One region of the Pseudoalteromonas sp. SR45-4 genome, then DNA from elsewhere that is predicted to be linked to it. Evidence: predicted binding sites of a transcription regulator. Region 1 holds the regulator's gene; each other region holds the start of a gene.
The links. The regulator sigma-54, encoded in region 1, starts transcription at its own class of promoters, with help from an activator protein. The targets are predictions, from matches to a motif close to GTTGGCACGNNNNTNGNNT.
Positions count from the first base shown of each region.

Region 2: a site for sigma-54 is predicted at 2,528-2,546, ahead of H5058_RS10235 (diacylglycerol kinase family protein). Genes of this name have one in related genera too.
Region 3: a site for sigma-54 is predicted at 2,568-2,586, ahead of flgJ (flagellar assembly peptidoglycan hydrolase FlgJ). Genes of this name have one in related genera too.
Region 4: a site for sigma-54 is predicted at 3,147-3,165, ahead of H5058_RS05075 (DUF2726 domain-containing protein). Genes of this name have one in related genera too.

Region 1 covers NZ_JACJDO010000001.1:93,352-99,483, forward strand. Annotated here, with positions in the region: gene H5058_RS00440 (calcium/sodium antiporter) at 1-20, shown strand, start outside; gene H5058_RS00445 (KpsF/GutQ family sugar-phosphate isomerase) at 30-1,001, shown strand; gene kdsC (3-deoxy-manno-octulosonate-8-phosphatase KdsC) at 1,002-1,553, shown strand; gene lptC (LPS export ABC transporter periplasmic protein LptC) at 1,550-2,107, shown strand; gene lptA (lipopolysaccharide transport periplasmic protein LptA) at 2,097-2,642, shown strand; gene lptB (LPS export ABC transporter ATP-binding protein) at 2,639-3,364, shown strand; gene H5058_RS00470 (RNA polymerase factor sigma-54) at 3,434-4,927, shown strand; gene hpf (ribosome hibernation promoting factor) at 4,954-5,241, shown strand; gene ptsN (PTS IIA-like nitrogen regulatory protein PtsN) at 5,246-5,698, shown strand; gene rapZ (RNase adapter RapZ) at 5,720-6,132, shown strand, end outside.
Region 2 covers NZ_JACJDO010000020.1:45,091-51,222, reverse strand. Annotated here, with positions in the region: gene H5058_RS10250 (efflux transporter outer membrane subunit) at 1-1,091, shown strand, start outside; gene H5058_RS10245 (TetR/AcrR family transcriptional regulator) at 1,243-1,878, shown strand; partial or broken gene H5058_RS10240 (HupE/UreJ family protein) at 1,949-2,302, opposite strand; gene H5058_RS10235 (diacylglycerol kinase family protein) at 2,612-4,240, shown strand; gene H5058_RS10230 (VF530 family DNA-binding protein) at 4,283-4,591, opposite strand; gene H5058_RS10225 (YnjH family protein) at 4,646-4,948, opposite strand; gene H5058_RS10220 (TIGR02647 family protein) at 5,155-5,388, shown strand; gene maiA (maleylacetoacetate isomerase) at 5,424-6,056, opposite strand; gene hmgA (homogentisate 1,2-dioxygenase) at 6,063-6,132, opposite strand, start outside.
Region 3 covers NZ_JACJDO010000003.1:49,428-55,559, reverse strand. Annotated here, with positions in the region: gene H5058_RS02360 (FlgK family flagellar hook-associated protein) at 1-1,533, opposite strand, end outside; gene flgJ (flagellar assembly peptidoglycan hydrolase FlgJ) at 1,535-2,530, opposite strand; gene H5058_RS02350 (flagellar basal body P-ring protein FlgI) at 2,658-3,752, opposite strand; gene flgH (flagellar basal body L-ring protein FlgH) at 3,765-4,448, opposite strand; gene flgG (flagellar basal-body rod protein FlgG) at 4,465-5,253, opposite strand; gene H5058_RS02335 (flagellar basal body rod protein FlgF) at 5,275-6,018, opposite strand.
Region 4 covers NZ_JACJDO010000007.1:43,721-49,852, reverse strand. Annotated here, with positions in the region: gene arcB (aerobic respiration two-component sensor histidine kinase ArcB) at 1-1,955, opposite strand, end outside; gene folE2 (GTP cyclohydrolase FolE2) at 2,169-3,089, shown strand; gene H5058_RS05075 (DUF2726 domain-containing protein) at 3,205-3,801, shown strand; gene mtnN (5'-methylthioadenosine/S-adenosylhomocysteine nucleosidase) at 3,909-4,616, shown strand; gene H5058_RS05065 (cobalamin biosynthesis protein) at 4,617-5,561, shown strand; gene tyrS (tyrosine--tRNA ligase) at 5,657-6,132, opposite strand, start outside.

The DNA.
Region 1 (6,132 bases):
TCTTTAGTCAAATAGGGTAAGAGTTGTCTATGACCAAGCTAAGTTTTATCGAGCAAGGGCTACGTGTTCTTGATATCGAGCGCCAAGCACTTTTTGATATAAAACAATATGTAGATGATAATTTTCATCAGGCATGTCAGCTTATGTATGACTGCAGCGGCCGTATTATAATTATTGGTATGGGTAAGTCGGGGCATATTGGCCATAAAATTGCGGCAACTTTAGCAAGCACTGGTAGCCCTGCTTTTTTTGTGCACCCAGGCGAAGCCAGCCACGGCGATTTGGGCATGATCACTAAAAACGATGTCGTTATGCTTATTTCTAACTCAGGCGAAACCAGTGAAGTACTTAATATTATTCCAGTGTTAAAACGCCTTGGTGCAAAAATTATTTCCATGACAGGAAATACACAATCAACCATGGCCACACTTGCTAACGTGCATGTATGCATTAAAGTAGAAAAAGAAGCCTGCTCATTAGGCTTAGCACCAACAGCCAGTACCACGGCAACACTCGCTATGGGCGATGCAATGGCGGTAGCACTGTTAGAAGCACGCGGATTTACTGCCGATGACTTTGCACTATCGCATCCCGGTGGCAGTTTAGGGAAGCGATTACTGCTCACCTTAAAAGATGTTATGCACAGCGGTGTAAATACGCCTATTATAACTACTTCGCAAACTATTAAAGATGCGCTGATTGAAATGACAGCTAAAGGCTTAGGTATGACCGCCATAGTTGACGATAATCAGCAACTCGCTGGGTTATTTACCGATGGTGATTTACGCCGTATTTTAGAGCAACGCGTTGATATTCATACCACGTCAATAGATGCAGTAATGACTAAATCGTGTACCACGGCAACCCAAGATATGCTTGCTGCGCAAGCGCTTAATATCATGGAACATAAACGCATTAATGGCTTAATTATTATTAATGAGCATAATCAGCCTATTGGGGCACTCAATATGCAAGACCTACTTAAAGCAGGAGTATTATAAATGCAATTTGAAGAACTCTATCAAGCGCTAAGTGATGACGCTAAAGCGCGCGCAAAAAAAGTAAAACTACTTATATGCGACATTGATGGTGTATTTTCTGATGGCCGAATTTATCTTGGCAACCAAGGTGAAGAGCTAAAAGCATTTAATACAAAAGATGGCTTTGGTATTAAAGCACTTATTAACAGCGGCTTTGAAGTAGCGGTTATTACCGGCAGGCACTCGCAAATAGTACAACAACGTATGACCAGCTTAACCGTGCAGCATATTTATCAAGGTCAAGAAAACAAGCTTATTGCCTACCAAGAACTTAAAAACAAGCTTAATTTGAGCGATGAGCAAATTGCTTATATTGGTGATGATGGCCCTGATATGCCTGTTATGGAGTTAGTTGGCTTTGCAGTCGCAGTAAACGACGCGCACCCACTAATTAAACGCTTAGCACATTACACTACGCGAATGCCGGGTGGTTTTGGTGCAGTAAGAGAGCTAACCGACTTACTTATGCTTGAAAACAATAAACCATTAACTAGCCAAGGCACCAGTTCATGAATATAGCGCGCATAGTCTTAAGCGTTTTATTCATCACCTGTATGGTTTGGCTTTGGTACCCTTATTTTACTCAGGTAAATACGGTTGCTAAAGCCGACTCAGAAGTAATAGCTAAACCCGATTACACCGCCATTGAGCTAAAACAAACAGCTTTTGACGAAAACGGTGAAATTAGCCATAAAGTAACTGCGGTTAAAACGGAGCTTTACGAGCAGCTAGGATTTACCTTATTCGAAAAACCTACTTTCATATTGTACGACGACAGACAAAAAACGTGGCGTATCAATGCTGATGAAGCAACACTTTACGATGAAAGACAATTAATTTTAGAGGGTAATGTAACTGCCCAAAACTTAATTGATGGCGCAATGATAGACAAAATTACCGCCGACAATATTCAAGTAGATATAATGCTACTCACTATGCGCAGCGAACAGCCCGTTATTATAACTGGACCGAATTTAAAGATCACCGGTAAAGGCCTTGAAGCCAATTTAACAACCGAGGTGATAAAACTAATTAACCATACGCGAACACTATATTATGACCAATAACCTTGCAAAAATACTTATTATTCCATCGCTTATACTTGTATTTAATAGTAATGCGGCAGAGCAAAGTACTTCCCCATTAGCTAATCAAATTTCTATTAGTGCTGACCGACAAGAAGGTCAACTAAAAGAAAACGTTGGTATTTTTGAAAAAAATGTCGAGATAATTCACGGCAATCGTCGTATCACCGCCGATCGTTTAGAAGTACATAAGCGCGACGAACTTGGCGATAATAAACAACTATTAATTGCCACGGGCAGTCCTGCATATTTTGAAGAAAAGCAAGCAGATGGTACTGTCATGAGCGCCAGCGCTAACGAAGTACGTTACGATGTAGCGAAACGTTTTTTAACCCTGGTAGGAGATGCAAACATTTCTCAAGCTGGGCAAAAAATTACGGCTAAAAGCATCACCTACGATATAGAGCAACAGCTTATAAGTGCTGAAAAAGATGAAAACTCAACTGATCGGGTACACACTATTTTAGTGCCTATAGACGTAAAAAAAGAACAAAAACTCAATAAAGGTCAGCCATGAGTACATTAAAAGCAGAGCTATTAGCAAAAAGCTATAAAGGCCGTGAAGTTGTTAAAAATGTAGGACTTGAAGTAAAAGCTGGCAGCATTGTTGGTTTACTTGGCCCAAATGGCGCAGGTAAAACCACTACCTTTTACATGATTGTAGGCTTAGTTCCTAGCGACAAAGGTAAAATATTAATTGATGATAACGATATTACCTTACTTCCTATGCACAGCCGTGCTCGTTTAGGTATTGGTTATTTACCACAAGAATCTTCTATTTTTAGAAAGCTCACTGTGTATCAAAATTTAATGGCTATTTTAGAAACGCGTAAGCAACTAAATAAACAAGCCAGGGAAGAAACCCTAAATAGTTTATTGGACGAATTTAGCCTGCAACATATTCGCGACAGCTTAGGTATGGCGCTATCTGGTGGTGAACGTCGCCGCGTAGAAATAGCACGTGCTTTAGCTGCAGATCCTAAATTTATATTGCTTGATGAGCCCTTTGCTGGCGTGGATCCTATTTCAGTACTCGATATTAAAAAAATTATAGAACACCTTAAAAATCGTGGTATTGGCGTACTAATTACCGACCACAATGTAAGGGAAACCCTTGATGTTTGTGAAAAAGCCTACATTGTTTCTCATGGGGAGCTAATTGCATCTGGTACTCCTGAATTTGTATTAAACGATAAAACAGTACGTGATGTTTATTTAGGCGAGCAGTTCAAACTGTAATATTTATGTTATTACTATAAGCATCTGCTAAGATTAATCATATCAATTTATAAGGATTGTTAGAGATAAATGAGGCAATCATTACAGCTGCGCATGGGCCAGCAACTTACAATGACTCCGCAACTGCAACAGGCTATTCGCTTATTGCAGCTTAGTACCTTGGATCTCCAGCAAGAAATACAAGAAGCACTTGATAGCAACCCATTACTTGAAGTTGATGAACAAGATTACACGGAAGAATCAGCAGGTAAAAACGAGCAAAAAGCAGATGACATTACTGTTAGCGCCTCTGCTGACGACACCCCAAGCGAGTATGAGCAAGATAGCGGCGAAGCACTAAATAAAGACACCATAAGCGACGACATGGCCATGGATGTATCATGGGATGAATATATGAGCGCAGCGCCTGCCTCTTCATCAGGGCCAATGCCTGAAGATGAATCTATTTATCAAGGTGCATCAACCGAAACCCTGCATGAATACTTAATGTGGCAATTACAGCTCACCCCTTTTAGCCCTACCGACGAAGCTATTGCCATAGCTATCGTTGAAGCCGTAGATGACTCTGGTATTTTAACCCTCAGTTGCGAAGACCTTTTAGCAAGCTTTAACCAAGAAACTGACGACGAACACGAAGTAGAACTAGATGAAATAGAAGCAGTGCTAAAGCGCATTCAATTATTTGATCCTGTTGGTATTGCAGCTCGCAGCTTGCAAGAATGCTTATGCATTCAATTAAATCAATTTGATAAAGACACCCCTTATATTAACGAAACAAAAATGGTGTTAACTGATCATATCGATTTACTCGCTGCTCGCGACTATCGTACGTTAATGAAAAAAACTAAGCTCAAAGAAGAAGAGCTTAAAGAAATAATGACACTTATTCATACGCTTAATCCTAAGCCTGCGGATACTATTGTCAGAGAAGAGTCTGAATACGTTATACCTGACGTGTCTGTTAAAAAAATAAAAGGCCGCTGGGTGGTAGAGCTAAACCCAGATAGCATGCCAAAAATACGTGTTAACAGCCAATATGCGGCTATGTCTCGTACAGTAAAATCCAGCGGTGACAGCCAATTTATTCGCTCGCACTTACAAGAAGCTAAATGGTTTATTAAAAGCCTAGAAAGTAGAAACGAAACCCTCCTGAAAGTAACTAATTGTATTGTTAAGCAGCAACAAGCGTTTTTTGAACATGGCCCAGAAGCCATGAAACCTATGGTTTTAAACGATGTTGCCGAAATAGTTGAAATGCACGAGTCGACTATTTCACGGGTCACTACGCAAAAATATATGCACACTCCACGTGGCATTTTTGAGCTTAAGTACTTTTTTTCAAGCCATGTAAGCACCGAAAATGGTGGCGAATGTTCATCAACTGCCATACGTGCCTTGATTAAAAAGTTGATAGCTGCAGAAAACTTAGCCAAACCATTGAGTGATAGCAAGATTGCAGATATATTGGCTGAGCAAGGAATTAAAGTAGCTAGACGGACAATTGCAAAATATCGCGAATCTCTGGCTATTCCCCCGTCGAATCAACGTAAAAGCTTGATTTAAGACGTACAACAAAGAGGAAAATGCTGATGCAACTAAACTTAACTGGTCGTCATGTAGACATTACAGACTCATTAAGAGACTATGTAAATAATAAATTTGCAAAGCTGCAAAGACACTCAGATCACATAACTAATGTGCATGTTATTCTCGATGTAGAAAAATTAAGTCAAAAAGCTGAAGCAACAATTTTTGTAAGTGGCGCTGAGCTATTTGCATCGACCGAACACCAAGATATGTACGCTGCCATTGACTCGTTGATTGACAAACTCGATCGTCAAGTAATTAAACACAAAGAGAAGTTTGCTCGACACTAACACTATGAAATTAAGCTCACTTATATGCCAGGACTGCAGCAAAGCTGTGGTCCTTTTTAATAGTAAAAAAAGAATTTTAGAATTCATCAGTGAACTCGCGCATAAAAAAATGCCGTATTTACCTCAGCAAGATATTCTCACTGCTTTATTGGCAAGAGAAAAGTTAGGTAGTACCGGTATTGGCCGAGGAATAGCAATTCCACATGGCCGTATGAGCGGGGCACAAGAGCCTCTTGCCTTAATTTTAATAAGCGAAACCGCTATTAATTTTGATGCAATTGATAATCGTCCAGTTGATATTTTTGTTGCGCTTATAGTGCCCGATGGCGATAACCAGCAGCACTTGAAAACACTAGCCACAATAGCTGATAAACTAAACGATAAAGAGTTTTGTAAGCAATTGCGTGCGGCAAAGTCTGATGAAGCGTTATACCAAGTTATTTTGAATCAATCCTAGTTACTAATAAAGGGGTGGTAAATGGAATTAATTATTATAAGTGGCCGATCAGGTTCTGGTAAGTCAGTTGCTTTACGTGTTGTAGAAGATTTAGGTTACTATTGTGTAGATAATATTCCGGTAAATTTGCTGCCTTCATTAGTGCGCAGTGTCTCTGATAACTACGATAAAATAGCCGTTAGTATAGACGTGCGTAACCTGCCTAAAGACCAGCAGCAGTTTAACGATATTCTTGAGTACTTGCCCGACTTTGCTAAACCAACGTTATTTTATTTAGATAGCGACGATCAAACATTAATCCGCCGTTATTCAGAAACACGTCGTTTGCACCCGCTTTCGATTGATTCGCTACCGCTAGATTTAGCAATACAAAAAGAAAAAGAATTACTCGATGTACTCGTAACGCAGGCTGATCATGTCATTGATACAACCGA
Region 2 (6,132 bases), on a different contig from region 1:
GCTTGCCGGGTGATTTATCGAGTACTGGTGAGCCGCGTATTAATTCGCAGTACAGTGCTACCGTAGGTATTACCTCGTATGAGCTTGATATATGGGGCAAGGTGCGCAATCAGTCAGCGCAAGCACTGCAAACCTTATACTCTACGCAGCTGAGCCAATACAGTATGCAAGTGTCGCTTATTGCTGAGCTTGCTAATGCCTGGCTTAACTATGCAACCGACCAGCAGCTATTAGCACTGGCCGAGGAAACCCTAACGTCGCAACAGTCGTCGCTATCACTTACTCAACAAAGTTTTGATTTAGGTGCTGCATCAGCAATTACCCTAGAGCAACTTAAAAGTACGGTTGCTACAGCTAAAGTTGATATAGCAAAGTATAAGCGTTTATTAAAACGCGATAAAAATGCGCTTGATTTACTAGTAGGTAATAGCGTTGCCAGTGATTTACTGCCAAATGCGTCACTTAATCATTTACTCGACTTACCAGAAGTACCAGTTGGTTTACCGTCTGATTTACTCACGCAACGCCCTGATATTAAAGCGGTTGAGCATCAGTTGTTAGCGGCTAATGCAAATATTGGTATTGCGCGTGCTGCGTTTTACCCAAGTATTAGTTTAACCGCTAATGCGGGTACTGCATCAAGCGACTTAAGTGGTTTATTTGATGGTGGCTCGGGTACGTGGAGTTTTGTACCTACTATTAATTTGCCTATTTTTAATATGGGCCGTAACCAAGCTAATTTAGATGTTGCTAAAGCGGCGCAACAAATAGCGCTTACCACCTATCAGCAAAAAATTCAGCAAGCGTTTCGTGAAGTTGCTGACGTACTTGCAGATAGAGAAGGTTATAACGCCCAGCTAAGCGCACTTGAGCAGTTAGTGCAAAGCCGTCAAGCAACCTTTGATATTTCGCAAGCGCGTTACGACAAAGGTGCCGACAGTTACTTGCAAGTTCTTGATTCGCAAAGAACTTGGTACAGTGCCCAACAGCAGTTAATTACGGGTAAGCAGGCATTACTTGCCAGTAAAATTAACTTATACAAAGCAGTTGGCGGCGGCTGGCAAATTACCTCACCAGCGGTGCAAGATTAAGTAGTCTATATGGTCTATAGCTTTTGCTATAGGCCATCACTAGAATGTTAAATTTATAATACTTCTAATTTAACAGCGCTTTATTTGCTGTAACTAAATATTTAGATGCAATTGGTTTTTATGATAGACAGGTTAAATAGTGGAGTTGTAAGTGACCCATAAAAGTAAAAGACATGCAGATCCTGCATTAGTCGAAGCACGGCGCACACAAGTACTAGATGCTGCAGCAGACTGCTTTCGTCGCAAAGGCTATCATGGGGCAGGCATGGCTGAAATTGCAAGAACTGCGGGTATGAGTGCCGGCCATATCTATAACTACTTTGAAAGTAAAGAAGCAATAATAGAGAGTATTATTGAGCAAGATATGCAAGAAATGTTTTCTATATTTCAAGAATTTGAAGAGCAGCCTGGCGATATCCTCACAATACTTTTAGGCAGTTTGCACAAAGGAGTGCAAAGGCATATGGATACCGGGGCGTGTGTAATCGATTTAGACATGATGGCAGAAGCGGCCAGAAACAATAAAGTGGCTACGTTACTACACGAGGCTGATACCCAAGCGCGCGATAGAATGAGACAGTTATTAATTAGCGATAGAAGCTTGTTAAAATCACACTCAGAGCAAGAACTCGATAGCCGTATTAATGTTATTTTTTCGATGATGGCGGGCTTATTTCTTCGAAAAATGCTCTACCCAGAACTCACCGAAGAAACAGTATTAATAGCACTTCGCCCAGCGATGAAAACGCTACTCATGCCTTTTGAAGTGCATGACGAAGTACTGTAAAAAGTACTGTAAAAAGTACTGTAAAAAGCACTATAAAAAGTGCTCAAATTGGTATTAGGGCGGTTACAGGTTAAAACCGCTCGATTGACCATTGTAATGCAATCAGTGCTATAGCAAATGAACCCACCGGCATTAACCATTTCTTATACCACTGATAGCCTCTTATGCTGATTAACACCGGCAATGCTATGAGTAAAATACTGAGCTGACCAATTTCTACCCCTAAGTTAAATGCTACAATACTCAATAGCTGATAATCGCTCGACAGCCCCAACTCACCCAATACACTGGCAAACCCCATGCCGTGCAATAAACCAAATGCAAATGTTACCCAGCCTAAGCGCAATATCAGTGGCCACACATTATTAAGTGCAGCAAAAAGTACTGACAGGGCAATACCTAGCTCTACCCAGCGGCTATTAGGGTATGTGTTTGATAGGGTGCGTTATGGCAAGTTTTTATAAATGCTTCTACAATCCAGCCCAATACAAGTAAACAAAGTGTATTGCTGTTACTTTATACCAGTGTGAACAATTAGCCTACTATAGTGTAAAAACAGCAACGTTTTATAAGTGGACTAAAAAAGGCTTAATAAATAAAAATTAAAATGTTAATTATCAATAATATAACTAACGAGGAGTAAGTAAATGCTGGCGTGAAATTTGCTTTTACAATATTAAGGCATGATTAATAAATATAACAACAACGAGCATATATTATAAAAGGAGAACATATGTGGGCTGCAATTAGTTACTTACTATTGGCATTTATACTCATATTTATTGGCTGGGAAGTTAACTCAATTTACTTTTCGATTGTATTTTATTGGAGTGCATTGTCAGTACTTTTAGTGGGGGGCGCTTATATATTCGATATAGCAAAAGTGTTTAGAAAACGAGAAAACGGCGTTATCCCTTTTTATATTCGCTGGGCGTTTATTCCTTTTTTATTTGGCGCACAATTATACAATGCGTGGGCTCGTAAGCACGATAAAGTGCCGCCTATTCAAAAGATTAATGAACATTTGTTTTTGGCATGTCGATTATTTCCCTCTGACATAGATACACTAAAAGAAAACGGTATTACCGCAATACTCGATGTAACGTGCGAGTTTGACGGTTTAGAGTGGAGCTCTACGCAAGAAAACATTAATTATTTAAACATTCCGGTACTCGATCATAGCGTTCCTACGCATTCGCAGTTAAACCAAGCAATTAATTGGATCCATCATCATGTACAAAAAGATCGCCGTGTGGTGGTGCATTGTGCTTTAGGGCGCGGGCGCTCTGTGTTTGTAATGGCGGCCTACTTGCTTAGCCAAAATAAAGATGCCGATGTGCATCAAATACTGGCACAAATAAAAGAAACTCGCGAGACAGCTAATCTTAATAAACGCCAATTACATCACTTAGCTAAGCGCCATAAAAAAGGTGAGTTAGTAATTAAAAACAAAGCATTTTTGATTGCAAATCCAGTGTCGGGCACAAAAATGTGGCAAGACAAACAACACCTAATTATTGCTAGTTTATCGGCTTATTACGACTTAACCGTATTAACAACCTCAAAAGAAGTTAACGGCGTAGCGCTTGCTAAACAGGCAATAAAAGAGCAGCCAGATATTATTATTGCTTGTGGTGGTGACGGCACAGTGACAGAAGTGGCCAGTGTATTAGTGCACACTAAATGCAGGTTGGGTATTATTCCGCTAGGCACGGCTAACGCATTAGCGCATGTGTTAATGGGCATAAAATCAAAATTTATCCCTGTTGAACAAGCCTGTGATTTAATTATTGATGGGCAAACAAGTTTAATCGACACAGCTTATTGTAACGACGAGCTAATGTTACTACTGGCAGGAATTGGCTTTGAACACTCCATGATTGAAAAAGCCGACCGTGAAGCTAAAAACAAATCTGGGCAACTGGCCTATTTAAATGGTTTTTTACAAGCTTTTGGTGAACAAAAAGCACAAGTATTAACAATAAAGCTTGATGATAACGAACCAACGCAAGTAAGTACCAATAGTTTTATTGTTGCTAATGCCGCACCCTTTACTACTTTGCTAGCTCAAGGTGGCGGGCAGCCTGATCATAGTGACGGGCTTCTTGATGTGAATTGGTTAATACCCAATAAAGAAAATGGCACTACAGTACTGAGTATTGCCGAGCTGATGTTTAGCAGCATTACACAAACACATTTAGCTATTAATTCGCATCATACAAATGCTAAAAGAGTGGAAGTAAGTGCAGAGCAAGAGATTAAATACGTAGTAGATGGAGAGGTGAAAACTTCTAACAAATTAGTTATTACAATCTCACCTGGATCATTAAACGTTATTTGCAAAGAACAGCTAGATAAATAATACACGGCTATAAAACGGCGTTATTACACGCCGTTTTATTATTTATTTTTTCATCGAAGGCCAAACAAAGCCCGATGTATCAGGTGCTCTATCGGAAGTGGGCCTTGGTGCACTTTTGGGTCTACGAATTGGCTTGTTATTTATGGTATGAATATAAAGCGCTTCTACTTTATCTCGTGCCCATGGGGTTTTACGCAAAAATTTTAAGCTCGATTTAATGCTTGGTGCATCAGTAAAGCATTTAATTTTAACCTGTTCACCCAAAGTTCTCCAGCCAAGTCGTTGCTCTAACTCAACAAGTATTTGTTCTAACGTTACCCCATGTAAAGGGTTTTTAGGTTGATTATCCATAGCTACACTACTTATTTAAACTGCGCATAGTGTAACTTAATTCACTCGTAGAGGCTAATTCACTGTAATTGTAGTGGGCTTAGTAGGGTAAATTGCATTGCCTTGTTTATCGAGTTTAAGCCAAATTAGTTGACTGTTGTTATGTTGTACAAATTTAGCCCCGCAAATAAGCGTAAATGAGTGTATTTGTATTAACGCTCCTTCGCTGTAGCGTTTATTGTCGTACCAACAACTTGTGTCGGTATTTACAAACTGATTAGCATCGATAACAGAGTGGGTTTTAATTGTATTAGCATGGCTGAGTAGCGAATAGCTTAAGCAGCTAATATAAAAACATAAGATTAATAAATGGCGCATTTTAGTCTCAAATTGTCGAGGGTTTAAAAATAATACACTAAGCTAAAAAACATGCTAGGGTAAGGTATACACAAACACCATAAAAATGCGTAATTGGGTATTTTATAGCACCTTAACATTAGACAGCTGCTTATAAAAAAGGCGCTTTCTTGATTTGGGTATATTTATATTTAGTAAAACACAGAACAATAAATAGGTGAAAATATATGCAATTTAACCAAACAATGATCGATGAATTTACACTATTAGCTAAATTTCCGCGTGAAAGTAAAATGCAGGGAATTAAACTTCATTCAGACGCAGAGCCTAGCTTGTTAAGCGCCGCACAACGTTTATTTGATAAAGGAATTATAGATAGCCCAGATGGCGGTTATTTAACTGATCTGGGCTTAGAATTAATTGACCATGTAACTGTGGTGCACAGTGCCTTACAAGGCTAATTTTCTGGGTTAATTACCTAGGCTAATTATTTAGACTAGGTTGCATCAGGTTGATTTTGTGGTGCGGCATCAATAAATGCATCGAGCTTATTACAACGCTCATAAATGGCTGCTATTTTAGGATATGCGGCCATATTTACATTAAAACGAATAGCATTAAATACCTGCGGTACTAAGCACACATCGGCAAGGCTTGGTTGCTCACCCACACAAAAAGCGTTATTACGATCAAGTAGATGCTCTACTTTTTCAAACCCTACTTCTACCCAGTGGCGATACCAAGTGTTTTTAGCCTCATCGTCTACCCCTAGTTCGTTACTTAAATACTTGAGTACGCGTAAATTATCTAACGGATGAATGTCGCAGGCTATGGCGTAACTTAAATTACGAATTTGTGCTTTTTGCCACGCGTTACCAAATAATAATGGCGTTGTGTTTGGATGGCTTTCTTCAAGATACTCTAAAATAGCCAGAGATTGCCCAAGCACACCGTCAGCTGTTTCAAGTGCTGGGAGGAAACCTTGTGGATTTTTATCTAAGTAGGCTGCACCTAATTGTTCAGACTTTAGTAAATTAACACCAACCAATTCGTGATCAATGTTTTTTAAGTTAAGCGCAATACGCACCCGGTATGCGGCAGATGAGCGAAAATAACTATAAAGTTTCATGGTTTATTATCCTTGTGATCCAGTAAATTGCTTTTTAATTGTGCGCCAGCAATCAGTGTAGTTAGTTTGGCGCTCT
Region 3 (6,132 bases), on a different contig from region 1:
TGCCGTTTTAACAACCGTAATAGGGCCATTTTTGAGTGTAGCTGGGTTAGTTGCAGCAAAACCCTCAGTGGTAATGCTAGTTACACTACCCGCGGAAATAGCGCCGCTACCGGTATTATTTATAGCATCGGCGGTGCGTATTGGCGATGCTAACGCTAGGTCTTCACCGCGCCCAGTGGCGAGAGTAATATTAGCTGCGGCTTCTGAATTGAGCTTAATTTGAAATTTATCGCCTGGATTACCAGTACCATTAATTTCTAGTTTTAAGCCAAATGAATCTTCAACTGTAGGTGGTTTTGGCGGCGTTGCATTAGGATCACCGGGTGTAGCTGGTTGTATAGCATCTTCACCTATGATGTTATTTGCAGGAATAACGGCTATGGCCGCATGGCCTATCGGCTCGCCTTTATTATCGATTGGCTGAATACTCACTTCGTTTGGATTATCGGTATAAGTCACAATAAAGTCACTGGCCGGTAATTCTTTGCCTTTGTCAGGTTCAACCGTGGCACTCACACTCGCAGAGCCGGTGTTTGCTTGATACCCATAACCATTGACTGTTGGTATAGTAAATATATCGCCACCCAATTTACCGTTAGCATCCATTCCTAAGTGATTTTGCTGATTAAATGCATCAGCTAACGCTAAGCCCATTTGGCCTATTTGATTTTGCGCAGGTACTAAAATATCGTCTCTGAAGGCAAGTAAACCACCTATTTTGCCTTTTAATTTACTGGCATCAACTTCAAGCGGCACAGCTTTGCCGCCATTTACATCTAAGCGCAGCTCTTTAAAGTTTGGATCGGGGTCGCCGCGCATCGAAAATAAGTTAAACGAGCCATTTTGCATTACAACCGCTTCACCGCTGCCCATAAAAACAAGTTTTTCACCATTGGGGCCGTCAAGCGTTTCAATGTCGATTAACTCTGATAAATCGCGAATCGCTTTATCGCGCTCGTTATATGTGCCGCTTGCAGCAGATGCGTTGTTAGTACCATTAACACCTGCTATTTGTTGGTTTAACGATCCTATTTTTTGAATTAAGGTGTTGGCTTCATCGGAGAATATTTCGAGCTGCTCATTTACAACATTTTTTTGATCCAGCACTATTCCCGACAATCTATCCATTTGGCTTATTAAGCTGTCGGCGTTAGTCATTACTAACGAACGTGCAACCGTTGACGATGGCTGATTAAGCGCTTCTTGCACGTTATTAAATAGCGAATTAATACCGGTCGATAAGCTATTCGCTTCTTGCGAAAATAACGTATCGACCCGGTTTGCTTCACTTACAAACTGATCAAAAAACGTTTTATTTGAGGTGTCTCTGTTTAATTGTTTTTGTGCAAACTCATTAAGTAACCTGTAGGTATTACCTTTGCCAACTTGATTGTCGATCATGGTGCCATGCTCTGTACGCTCGCGCACATAGCCGACGGTATTTACATTGTTAATATTTTTACTGGTTGTTTGCAACAGATCAGTGTTTGCTCTTATTCCTGAATTAGCAATGTTTAATAAATTAAACGACATGTTACTTTACTCCTTGGCGGATCACGTTTGTTGCAATATTTTTTAGCTCGCTACTGTTAAGTACGCGCTTTATTTTATCCGCATAATTTGGGTCTGTTGCATAACCGGCTTGTTGTAATGAGTCTAAAAACGCTGCCGGTTTGCCGGTATTTTGTAATGCTTGTTGATAGCGTGGGTTTTGAGTTAAAAAATCAACAAAGTCGTTTACGCTGTCTTTTATTGAGTCGTAAGCTCTAAAACTGGCTTGTTTTTTAACTGCAGCACCTTGTTCAAACTCTAAGGTTACTTTGTTGGCTTTTTCGCCCTGCCAGCTTTTATCTGACTTAATATTAAATAAGTTATTTGAGCTGTTACCGTCGCTTTTATTAATAATATGCTTACCCCAACCAGTTTCAAGTGCTGCTTGAGCCACCATAACGGCTGGGTTTAAACCAATTTTTTTAGCCGCTGTTTTAGCATGCTCCCATACCGAACTTACAAACTCTTCGGCCGTTTCAAAGTTTGGCTTAGCTACTTCTGGCTTTTCGGTATTCATAGTGCTTTTATCTACAGGCTCGGTTACGGCTTTTTTACGCTGTTGCTGCGGCAACTCTATGCCAGCACGCTGATCGCTTAAAAGATCGTTACTGGTTCTGAGTACTGAAGCTGGGGTGTAATTTTTTGCCGTAGGAGAGAGTTGCTGCACTATTAAGTCGGCAAGCCCTAATGAACCATTAGACGAGAGCTCTGATGAGAGTTGCTGATCGTGCATTTCTTCAAAAAACTTTACGCTACTTGAATTTAATGGGCTTTCTTTGTCTTCGAAGGCTTCGCTGGCTTTGCGCATACTTTTAAGCAACATTTGCGTAAATATGGCTTCAAATTGTGCCGCTGCTTTTTTGAGAGCCGCTTTTGAGGCATCACTAGACGCGTCGCCACTGTTTAGGGCGTCTTTACGCAAAGCGTTTAAGTTACCTAAATCAAAAAAGTTTTGCTTATCGAGGTGATTTGTTTCCATCAGCTTTTTGACACAATAATGAATAATGTATAAAGCAATGCAAAAATTGAGCCAGATGAAAGGGTGTTAAGCAAGATGCCATCGGTTACCAGCTTTTAAAACTGACCACCGATAGCATTACGTTGTTTTAAATTACAACTAGCTGGCCGTTTATTGCGCCAGCTTCTTTTAGGGCTTCTAGTATTGCCATTAAATCGCCAGGTGCGGCGCCTACTTCGTTTATAGCGCGTACTAGGTCATCTAGGCTCACTCCGGGGTTAAATACAAATGCCCGTGAGTCGTCTTGTTTTATATCTATAATACTTTGCTGGGTAACAACGGTATCGCCATCGCTAAAAGCATTAGGCTGCGATACGTTTAGCTGCTCTGCAATCGTTACTGTTAAGCCACCATGAGTAATAGCAGCTGGTTGTAGTTTTACATTTTTACCAATAACAATAGTACCGGTACGCGAGTTAACGATAATTTTTGCCGCTGTATCTGCTGGGGTAAACTCTAGGTTTTCGAGCGTTGATAAATAAGACACGCGCTGCGAGGCGTCTCTTGGGGCAATCACTCTAATAGACGCTGCATCGAGTGCTTGGGCGCTATTTGGGCCTACTAAATCGTTTATGGTTTTCTCTAATCGCTTGGCGGTAGTAAAGTCTGGGCGATTTAAGTTAAAAGTAATATAGTCGTTTTGCATAAATGGGCTTTTAACTGCGCGTTCAACGGTTGCGCCATTTGGAATACGCCCCACTGTTGGCGTGTTTATAACGACTTTACTGCCATCAAGCCCTTCTGCGCCTAAACCACCTACAATTAAACTACCTTGACCAATAGCGTATACGTTGCCGTCGACCCCTTTTAAAAAGGTTTGTAGTAAAGTACCACCGCGTAAACTACCTGCACTACCAATAGATGATACGGTAATATCTATAGTTTGCCCGGGCTTTCTAAAAGGCGGTAGCTCAGCATGCACTGCAACCGCAGCCACGTTTTTAATTTTTGGTTTTAAGCTTGCCGGTAGCGTAATGCCAAAGCTGTTTAACATGCCTTTAAAGCTTTGCTCGGTAAATCGGCTTTGCTCGCCCGTACCAGGTAAGCCAACAACTAGGCCATAGCCTACTAATTGGTTTGAGCGTACGCCCTCAACCATAGACACATCTTTAATGCGCTCGGCCATGGCAGGAAGTTGCCAGCCAAGTAACACCATTAAACAAAAAACTTTAAATACATTCATGATGAATGTCCTCTAAAAAGGAAAAAGTGAGCTACTAAAAAAGCGTGTTAGCCAACCGGCACTTTGCGCTTCTTGAGTTTGCCCTTTGCCCGAATATTGAATTCGTGCATTAGCAATTCTATTTGACTGTACGGTATTGTCTGCAGTTACATCTTCTGGCCTTACTAATCCCTCTAAACGAATAAATTCTTCGCCCGAGTTTAACGTTAGCCATTTTTCGCCGCGAATAACTAAATTACCATTAGGTAAAACACGCATTACGTTTACCGATATATCACCGGCTAAACTATTTGACTGATTTGATTTTGAGTCGCCTTTAAATGACGCGTCGCTGCCAATACCAAATTGAATACTGTCGCCGCCAATATTTACCGGTAATCCGCCTAAACCAATAACGGGGTCAAGTTTTGCGTCTGACTGCTTATCGGTTTCTGTTTTTGCCGCTTTAGAGGCTTGCGTAGATTCTTGCAATTTAACTGTAATTATATCGCCGGTACGCAGTGCTTTTTTATCGGCGTATAAGTCGTTCGATAAATACGTATTAAACAGTGAGCCATTAGCAACTGCCGGTTCAACATTGGGTTCTGGGTACATGGGTGCGTAGTAAGGGTCGTCTTGTACTACGTCACTATTTTGTGTAGACACACAGCCACTTAACAATAAAGTACCCGCTGCAAATAATATAATATTGCGCATAATAACCTCTAAAATATTATAATTGCTGATTGATGTAGCTCATCATTTCATCAACTGCCGAAATTACTTTTGAGTTCATTTCGTAAACACGCTGGGTTTCTATTAGGTTTACCAACTCTTCGGTTACGTTTACGTTTGACGTTTCTAGTGAGCCTTGAATAATAGTGCCTAGCCCATCAACCCCTGGGTTACCCTGTACCGGCGCGCCACTTACCGCAGTTTCGGTGTAAAGGTTTTGCCCTATAGGCTCAAGGCCCGACGGATTAATAAAGTCACTAATGGTAATTTGTCCAATAACCACGTTGTCGGCCTGCCCTGCAACACGTACAGACACTTCACCGTCTTGCGATACAGTGATTGATTGCGCGTCGTCGGGTACGTTCATTTCAGGCTGAACTACATAACCGGCACCCGAGGTTACAACTCGCCCGTCGCCATCGGTGGTAAATTGCCCGTTGCGCGAATAAGCAATATTGCCATCTGGCTGCAGTACTTCAAAAAAGCCTGAACCAGAAATCATCCAATCTAGTGAGTTTTCAGTGGTTAGCATATTACCTTGCGAAAAGTTTTTTTGGTTAGCTACCACTTTGGCACCAGCACCTAGCATTAAACCTGATGGCATTTCGGTATCTTGCGATGAGCGACCGCCTGGCTGATTAATGTTTTGGTATAGTAAATCTTCAAAAACGGCGCGGCTTTTTTTATAACCAACTGTACTGGCGTTGGCTAAGTTATTTGAAATAACCGAAATGTCGGTTTGTTGGGCGTCAAGCCCTGTTTTACTGATCCACAATGCTGGATTCATAATCGTGTCCTCATTTTAAAGTTAAACTATGCGCAACAGCTGATCTTGCGATTGATCTATTTCTTCTGCTGTTTTCATTAGCTTTACTTGTAATTCAAATTGGCGTTGATGGCTGATCATATCGACCATTTCGTGTACCGGATTAACGTTCGACATTTCTAATGCGCCGCTTATCACTTGTACGTTAGCTGAAGTTTCAACCGTTTGATTTGGTTTTGGTCTAAATAAACCATCGTTACCTTTTTCAAGTGTTGAGTTATTTGCCTCAACCACTTTTAAACGATCAACCTCTTCTAAAAAGTTAGCCGGCGCGCCTTGTGGGCGTACTTGTATGGCACCGTCTTTACTAAATTCTATTTTTTCAATCGGGACTGGCAAAATAATAGGGCCGCCTTCGCCAATTACTTGACGACCACCGCTGGTGACTAACATGCCTTCGGCGGTAATGTTTAGCGTACCTACTTTTGTATAAGCTTCGTTGCCGGAGGCGTCTTGTACACTCAGCCAGGCGTTATCGCTCATGGCAATGTCGAGCTCGCGACCGGTTTGCTGTATGCCGCCCGATGTCATGTTTGAACCTGGGCGCTCTTCCATAGAAAACACCCGCGATGGCAAACCTTCACCAAACGCTTGCATAGATCGAGCTTGGGCAAAGTCAGCTTTAAAACCTGTGGTATTTGCGTTCGCCAAATTATTGGCTTTAAGGGCAAGCCCCATTAAGCTTTGCTTAGCGCCAGACGCGGCAATGTAGACCATTTTATCCATAACATCGACTCATTTAAAAATCTCTGTAAGAACAAATGCAATATATGCGCCATTGTTAAATACAGCAGTAAAACTGCACCGCCAAGCAATGTGGTATACCGCCGGTAGCTGCAG
Region 4 (6,132 bases), on a different contig from region 1:
GCTGCTGCACTTACTTTTAATTGTGGCTCATTACTTCTTGTTTGTTTTATACCAAATAAATCAGCTAATATTTTATCTAGTTTTACCGTATTGATAGGCTTAGCGAGCGCTCCTTGGATTAAAATCCCCTCTAGCTCTTGCTCTGCACTGCGCACATTTGCGGTAAGCGCTACAATAGGTAATTTATCAAAATGGCTATCGGCTCTTATTTGCCTTGCTACTTCATCACCGTTTATATCGGGTAACTGCATATCAAGTAAGATCAAATCTAAATCGTCTTCAGTTTCTACAAAAGACAATGCATCTTCGCCGGTCTCAGCCCAAATAACTTCATGACCACGCTGTTCAAGTAAGTTAGTCGCAATTTCGGCATTTAACGGCACATCTTCTACTAACAGTATATTTAAGCTGCGTCCTACATAACTATTCTCAGTGGGTGCGCTACATAAAATTAACGGTATTTCTACTATAAAGCAGCTCCCCTCGCCTTCGGTACTATTAACCGAAATAATCCCCTGCATTGCATCAACTAAGGCTTTGGTTACTGCTAAGCCAATGCCAGAACCAATAGCATTGGTGCCTTTAAGATCTGGCGCTTTATAATACATATCAAAAATACGAGAGAGCTGTTCGGCTGGTATGCCTTCTCCGGTGTCTGATATTTTCATGGTAAGCCAAGGGCCATCATCTCGATTTTCACGAATACAGGTAAGGGTTACACTGCCCTTATGAGTAAATTTAACCGCATTATTTATTAAGTTCCAAACAACTTGGCGAAGTCGGGTTGGATCTAGTTGCGCATAAATATCTAGCATGCCTAAGCGTTTAATATCAAAAGAAAGATCTTTTTGTTCAGCAATTAGGCCTGCAAAGTTAACCACATCGTTAATAAAGTCAGATACGTTTATAGCATTAGTTGCAATATCTAACTGCTCTCTGTCTATTTTGTCTAAATCTATAATGTCGTTAAATATATTACCTAGTGTTTCGGCACTCGAAAACACCGTATTACACCAACTACGCTGCTGTTTATTAAGCTCTGTATCAAGCAACATACGTGTTAAACCAACAATGCCATTAAGTGGTGTACGCAACTCATGGCTCAAAGTGGCAATAAACTTACCTTTATCTTTGTAGGCTGTTTCAAGTGCTTCTGCAGCCTCTTTACGACTCGTAATATCACGGCCAAATGCAAGTAAACCTATGTACTCACCTTTATCGTTAATAAATGGCAATTTACGTAATTCAAACCAACGCGTTTCGCCGCCCACATCGTATTGAACATCTATAGTTAATGCTTGATGAGTTTGCTCTACCTGTTTATCGGTTTTTAAAACTTCAGATAAAAATTGATTAGGAAATATTTGTTCAGCACTCTTACCGATAAATTCGTCACTGGTTTTACCCATTACTTCTTCAAACATTTTATTACAGCCAGCAAACACACCGTTGTTGTCGCGGTAATAAAATAAATCGGGGGAGGAGTCTACTATTGAGCGCTGTAGCATACTTTGCTGGGCAAGCTCTTGTTGTGTTTTTTTACGCTCAGCAATTTCTTTTCTTAGCTCTTCTATTGCCCGGTGCTTGGCATGGAACGCCATTTTACGCTCATCAATTTCTACATTTAAGCGATTTATATTATCTTTTAATGTTTGATTGAGTAGCTTTTCTTGTTTTGTCGCACTGTCTAAATATGCATAGGAGGCATCTAGTTGCCTGATTGAATTTATTAGCACGCTTATAACCAGAGGCGATACCACAGAGGTAAAAAATACCACTGCCAATATATCAACAAGATTAACTTCTCCAACGGCAACATAATAAAACATACTTGATAAAACAAGCGAAACTGCCAATAACAAAGCATAGCAAATGGCTGCAGTTTTAAACTCACCAAACCGAGTTATTAAACTAGAAAGAACTCGAGCCCAAGGGCTCAAAGAAGAATCGGTCATATATCAGTGTTTCTCTTAGCTTAATTACAAAAAGGTTTAAATTGCATGTTATGGTTAATTTTAGCATTTTCTATCAGCTATTTTCATGTTGTGCGATAAAAACTCTAATATTTATTGTTTGAATCATTAGCTGGCTACAACTCATCATTCCAGCAATAAATTATTTAGTGTAAAATGCGGCGCTTTATTATTGCTAATAACGAGTAACACACCATGCAAACTAATATGCCCGATATAGCTAACACGGCTCCCGCCTTACAAACTGGTACATTAGACTGGGTGGGAATGGGTGAAATTGAACTGCCATTTATTTTTGAGTCGCATGGCATAACGCCAGTTACTGTTAATGCTAAAGCCCGTGCTTTTGTAAACTTACACAAAGAAGATGCAAAAGGCATTCATATGTCGCGCTTATTTTTAGCGCTCGACACGCTCTCTACTGAGCAGCAAGTTAATCCTCAAACATTGGCTCAAGCGCTCGATTTTTTTATTAGTAGCCACGAAGGCTTAAGTGATAAAGCACTTATAGAATTTAAGTTTGAATTACCACTGCGCCGTAAATCGTTATTAAGCGGCAAGGCTGGCTGGAAAAGCTACCCCGTTATATTAACCAGCACAATTGAACAAGGTGTTATTAATTACGAGCTAAGTGTTGATGTAACCTATTCATCAACTTGCCCATGTTCAGCGGCACTTGCGCGTCAGCTGATACAAAATGCATTTGCCGAAAAATTCAGTCAAGAAACCCTCTGTCAAAAAGAAGCACTAGAATGGCTAGGTACTACGCAAGGTATTGTAGCCACCCCACACTCGCAGCGCTCAATTGCTAATGTAAAAGTAAAGCTCGACAGTAATATTACTCAATTTGACGTAGTTAATTTAATTAACACGATTGAAGATGAATTAAAAACGCCAGTACAAGCGGCAGTGAAACGTGAAGATGAACAAGAGTTTGCCCGCCTAAATGGTCAAAATTTAATGTTTTGTGAAGATGCTGCTCGTAAAATTAAAGCGCTACTAGAAACACAGCAATACAGTGATTACTGGTTACAAATAAATCATTACGAATCGCTGCATGCGCACGACGCACTCGCTATTGCAGTTAAAGGCGTTGCTGGCGGTTATAGAGCTTAAGTTCTTATTTTGCAGTGTTCAATATCCATACGGGAACATACTACTTAACTAACTAATTTAGGCACGTTAATTGCTTTACTTAAGCAGTGTCAATTTGTTGTTATGGAGTTACCGTATGGAATTCGCTTTATTATCAATTTTAGTATTAGTTGTTGGGGCCTCTGTTGTTGCGTCAAAGTTTAACGATGATGGCGGAAACCCTTATCCTTTTACCCGCAAGCAAAATGTATTTACTCAAGTAGAAAGTGCTTTTTTAAATTTATTAGAACGCGCAGTGGGCGATCAGTATAAAATTGTTAGTCGTGTAAAACTAATCGACGTGATTGATTGCAAACAAGGTTTATCGGCAAAGTCTAAGCGTGCAGCAATGGCTAAAGCTAAAAATAAACAGCTTGATTTTGTGCTAGTCGATAAAGAAAAAATGACCATAGTGGCAGCCGTAGACTTAGTAAACAATGCCAATAAAGATGGCCATAAAGCACAACGCGACTGGTTTGTTAATGGCGCATTAGAGGCCGCTGGCATCCCGCATATTCGTATGAAAGTAAAATCAGGCTATCGCCCAAGTGAAGTACGCGACGCTATTATGTTTAAACTCGGCAAACCTGCGGCTACGCAAACAGCTCGCCCTATTCGTACCCGAGTTCAAAAACCAGCGGTGCTATCACCCTCTCAAGCTAAAGCGCACTCTACAGCACTAGCCGAAATTTAACGTAAATAACATAATAAAAAGCGAGCAAAGTAAAACTGCTCGCTTTTTTGTTTTTTAGCGCTAACTTCACGTATAATCAGCGCATTCAAACTCAGGAACTTAACACTATGAATGTTGGTATTATTGGCGCAATGGAGCCAGAAGTTAAAATTTTGCGCGAAGCAATGCAAAATCCACAAACTTTAACTAAAGCTGGTTTTACTTTTTATACCGGTGAATTAGCAGGTAACACAGTAACATTGGTTCAATCTGGTATTGGTAAAGTAGCATCAACTATTGCAACTACATTACTTATTGACAACTTCGCCCCTGATTGCGTAATTAACACCGGCTCTGCCGGCGGCTTTGATCCGTCATTAAATGTGGGCGATGTAGTTATTTCGTCAGAAGTTCGTCATCATGATGTTGATGTAACTGCCTTTGGTTACGAAATAGGTCAAGTACCACAAATGCCAGCAGGTTTTGCAGCACACCCTAAATTAGTGGCTGCCGCAGAGCAAACTATTGCGCAAATTAGTGACGTAAAAACCTTAGTTGGTTTAATTTGTACCGGCGACATATTTATGTGTGACCCAATACGTATTGAAAAAGCCCGTAGCGACTTTCCTACAATGCTTGCAGTAGAAATGGAAGGGGCATCAATTGCGCAAACCTGTCATACACTTAATACACCGTTTGTGGTTATTCGCTCGATGTCAGATATTGCCGGCAAAGAGTCGCCGCAGTCGTTTGAAGAATACCTAGAAACAGCATCAATCAATTCATCTAAAATGGTAGTGGCGTTACTTGAAAAGCTAACGGCAGTTTCACTGTAAATGCTCAGCAATATGGTTCAAAATCACTTGGACTTTATTGTATTTATAATGGCGCTCCTTGCTGAGCGCTTTTTACCACTTGTTAGTTGGTATCATCCTAACACCGCTTTAACGGCTATTTTTAGCGCTATTGGTAAGCGTATTTATAAAGCAGCAGAACCCAATAGCTATCAATATTTAGCCGCAGCCCTTGCCAGTACACTTATTTTAAGTGTGGTACTTATTATTATTGTATTACTACTGGAATTTGCATTTTACCCTGAATTACTCGCCGGGCTTATTTTATATTTATGCCTTGAGAGTAAAGCTATTGATAAAAAAGCACTACGTATTGCTAAGCTTACCAAACAAAATCAAAAATCTGCCGCCCGTGAGCTATTAAAGCCATTAGTAGCCCGAGATGTTACTAAACTCTCTGGTGCAGGCATAATTAAAGCCTTAATAGAGAGCCTAATATTACGTACTGCAAGATATTACTTTGTGGTGATATTTGTTTTTTTAGTACTTGGCCCTATTGCAGCGCTTGCCTATCGATTACTTACTTTAATTGAGCAGGCATGGCGCAGTAACATTAAACCCAACAGCCCTTTTTTAAAGCCGCTTAAAATTACCTTGTTTATTATTGAATTTATTCCTATGCGCTTATTGGCACTGACTATTGCAGCCAGTAAAGCGAGCAAGCTAAGCATGCATTATATAAAGCATTATGGCAGGCACTTTTATCAAACTAATACCGGGTGGCTTTTAAGCACTTGCTCTGCATCATTAGGCGTACAACTAGGCGGGCCTGCAGTGTATTTTGGCGAACGTTTTAACAAAATGCGTATTGGTACCGAACGCCTCCCTATTGCTGAGGACGTGCCGATTACTATTAATAGACTAAATCAAGCGCGGGTATTTTGGTTACTGGTCGTTGTTTGCATAGAAATACTTAAAAACATTTAGCTAAGGGCGAGTTACACACCTATTATTAAAAATACAAAAAATATAAGCACAAAAAAACCAGCCGTGGCTGGTTTTTAGCGTTTTACCGTTTAGCTTTACGCTACAGTAATATTTGCAAACTTACGCTTACCTACTTGGTAAATAGCCGTACTGCCTTTTGCTATTTCAAGTTTAGTGTCTGTAATTTTATCTTCGCCGTTGAGCTTAACTGCACCTTGCTTAATCATGCGCATTGCTTCTGATGTACTAGCAACTAAGTTAGCTTCTTTAAGCAAGTTAGCAATTAAAATGCTGTCTTGCTCAATGGTTACTGTTAGTTCAGGTATTTCATCCGGCAGAGCTTTTTTCTGAAAGCGCTGAATAAAGTCATCATGAGCTGCTTGTGCATCGGCTTCACTATGAAAGCGCGCAATAAGCTCTTTTGCTAACTCAATTTTAATATCACGAGGATTTGTACCTTGCTCTACACGCTCTTTTTGCGCGTTAATACCAGCAATCGACAGCCCGCTTAATAAGTCGTAGTAACGCCACATTAGCACATCACTAATCGACATTATTTTACCAAACATAT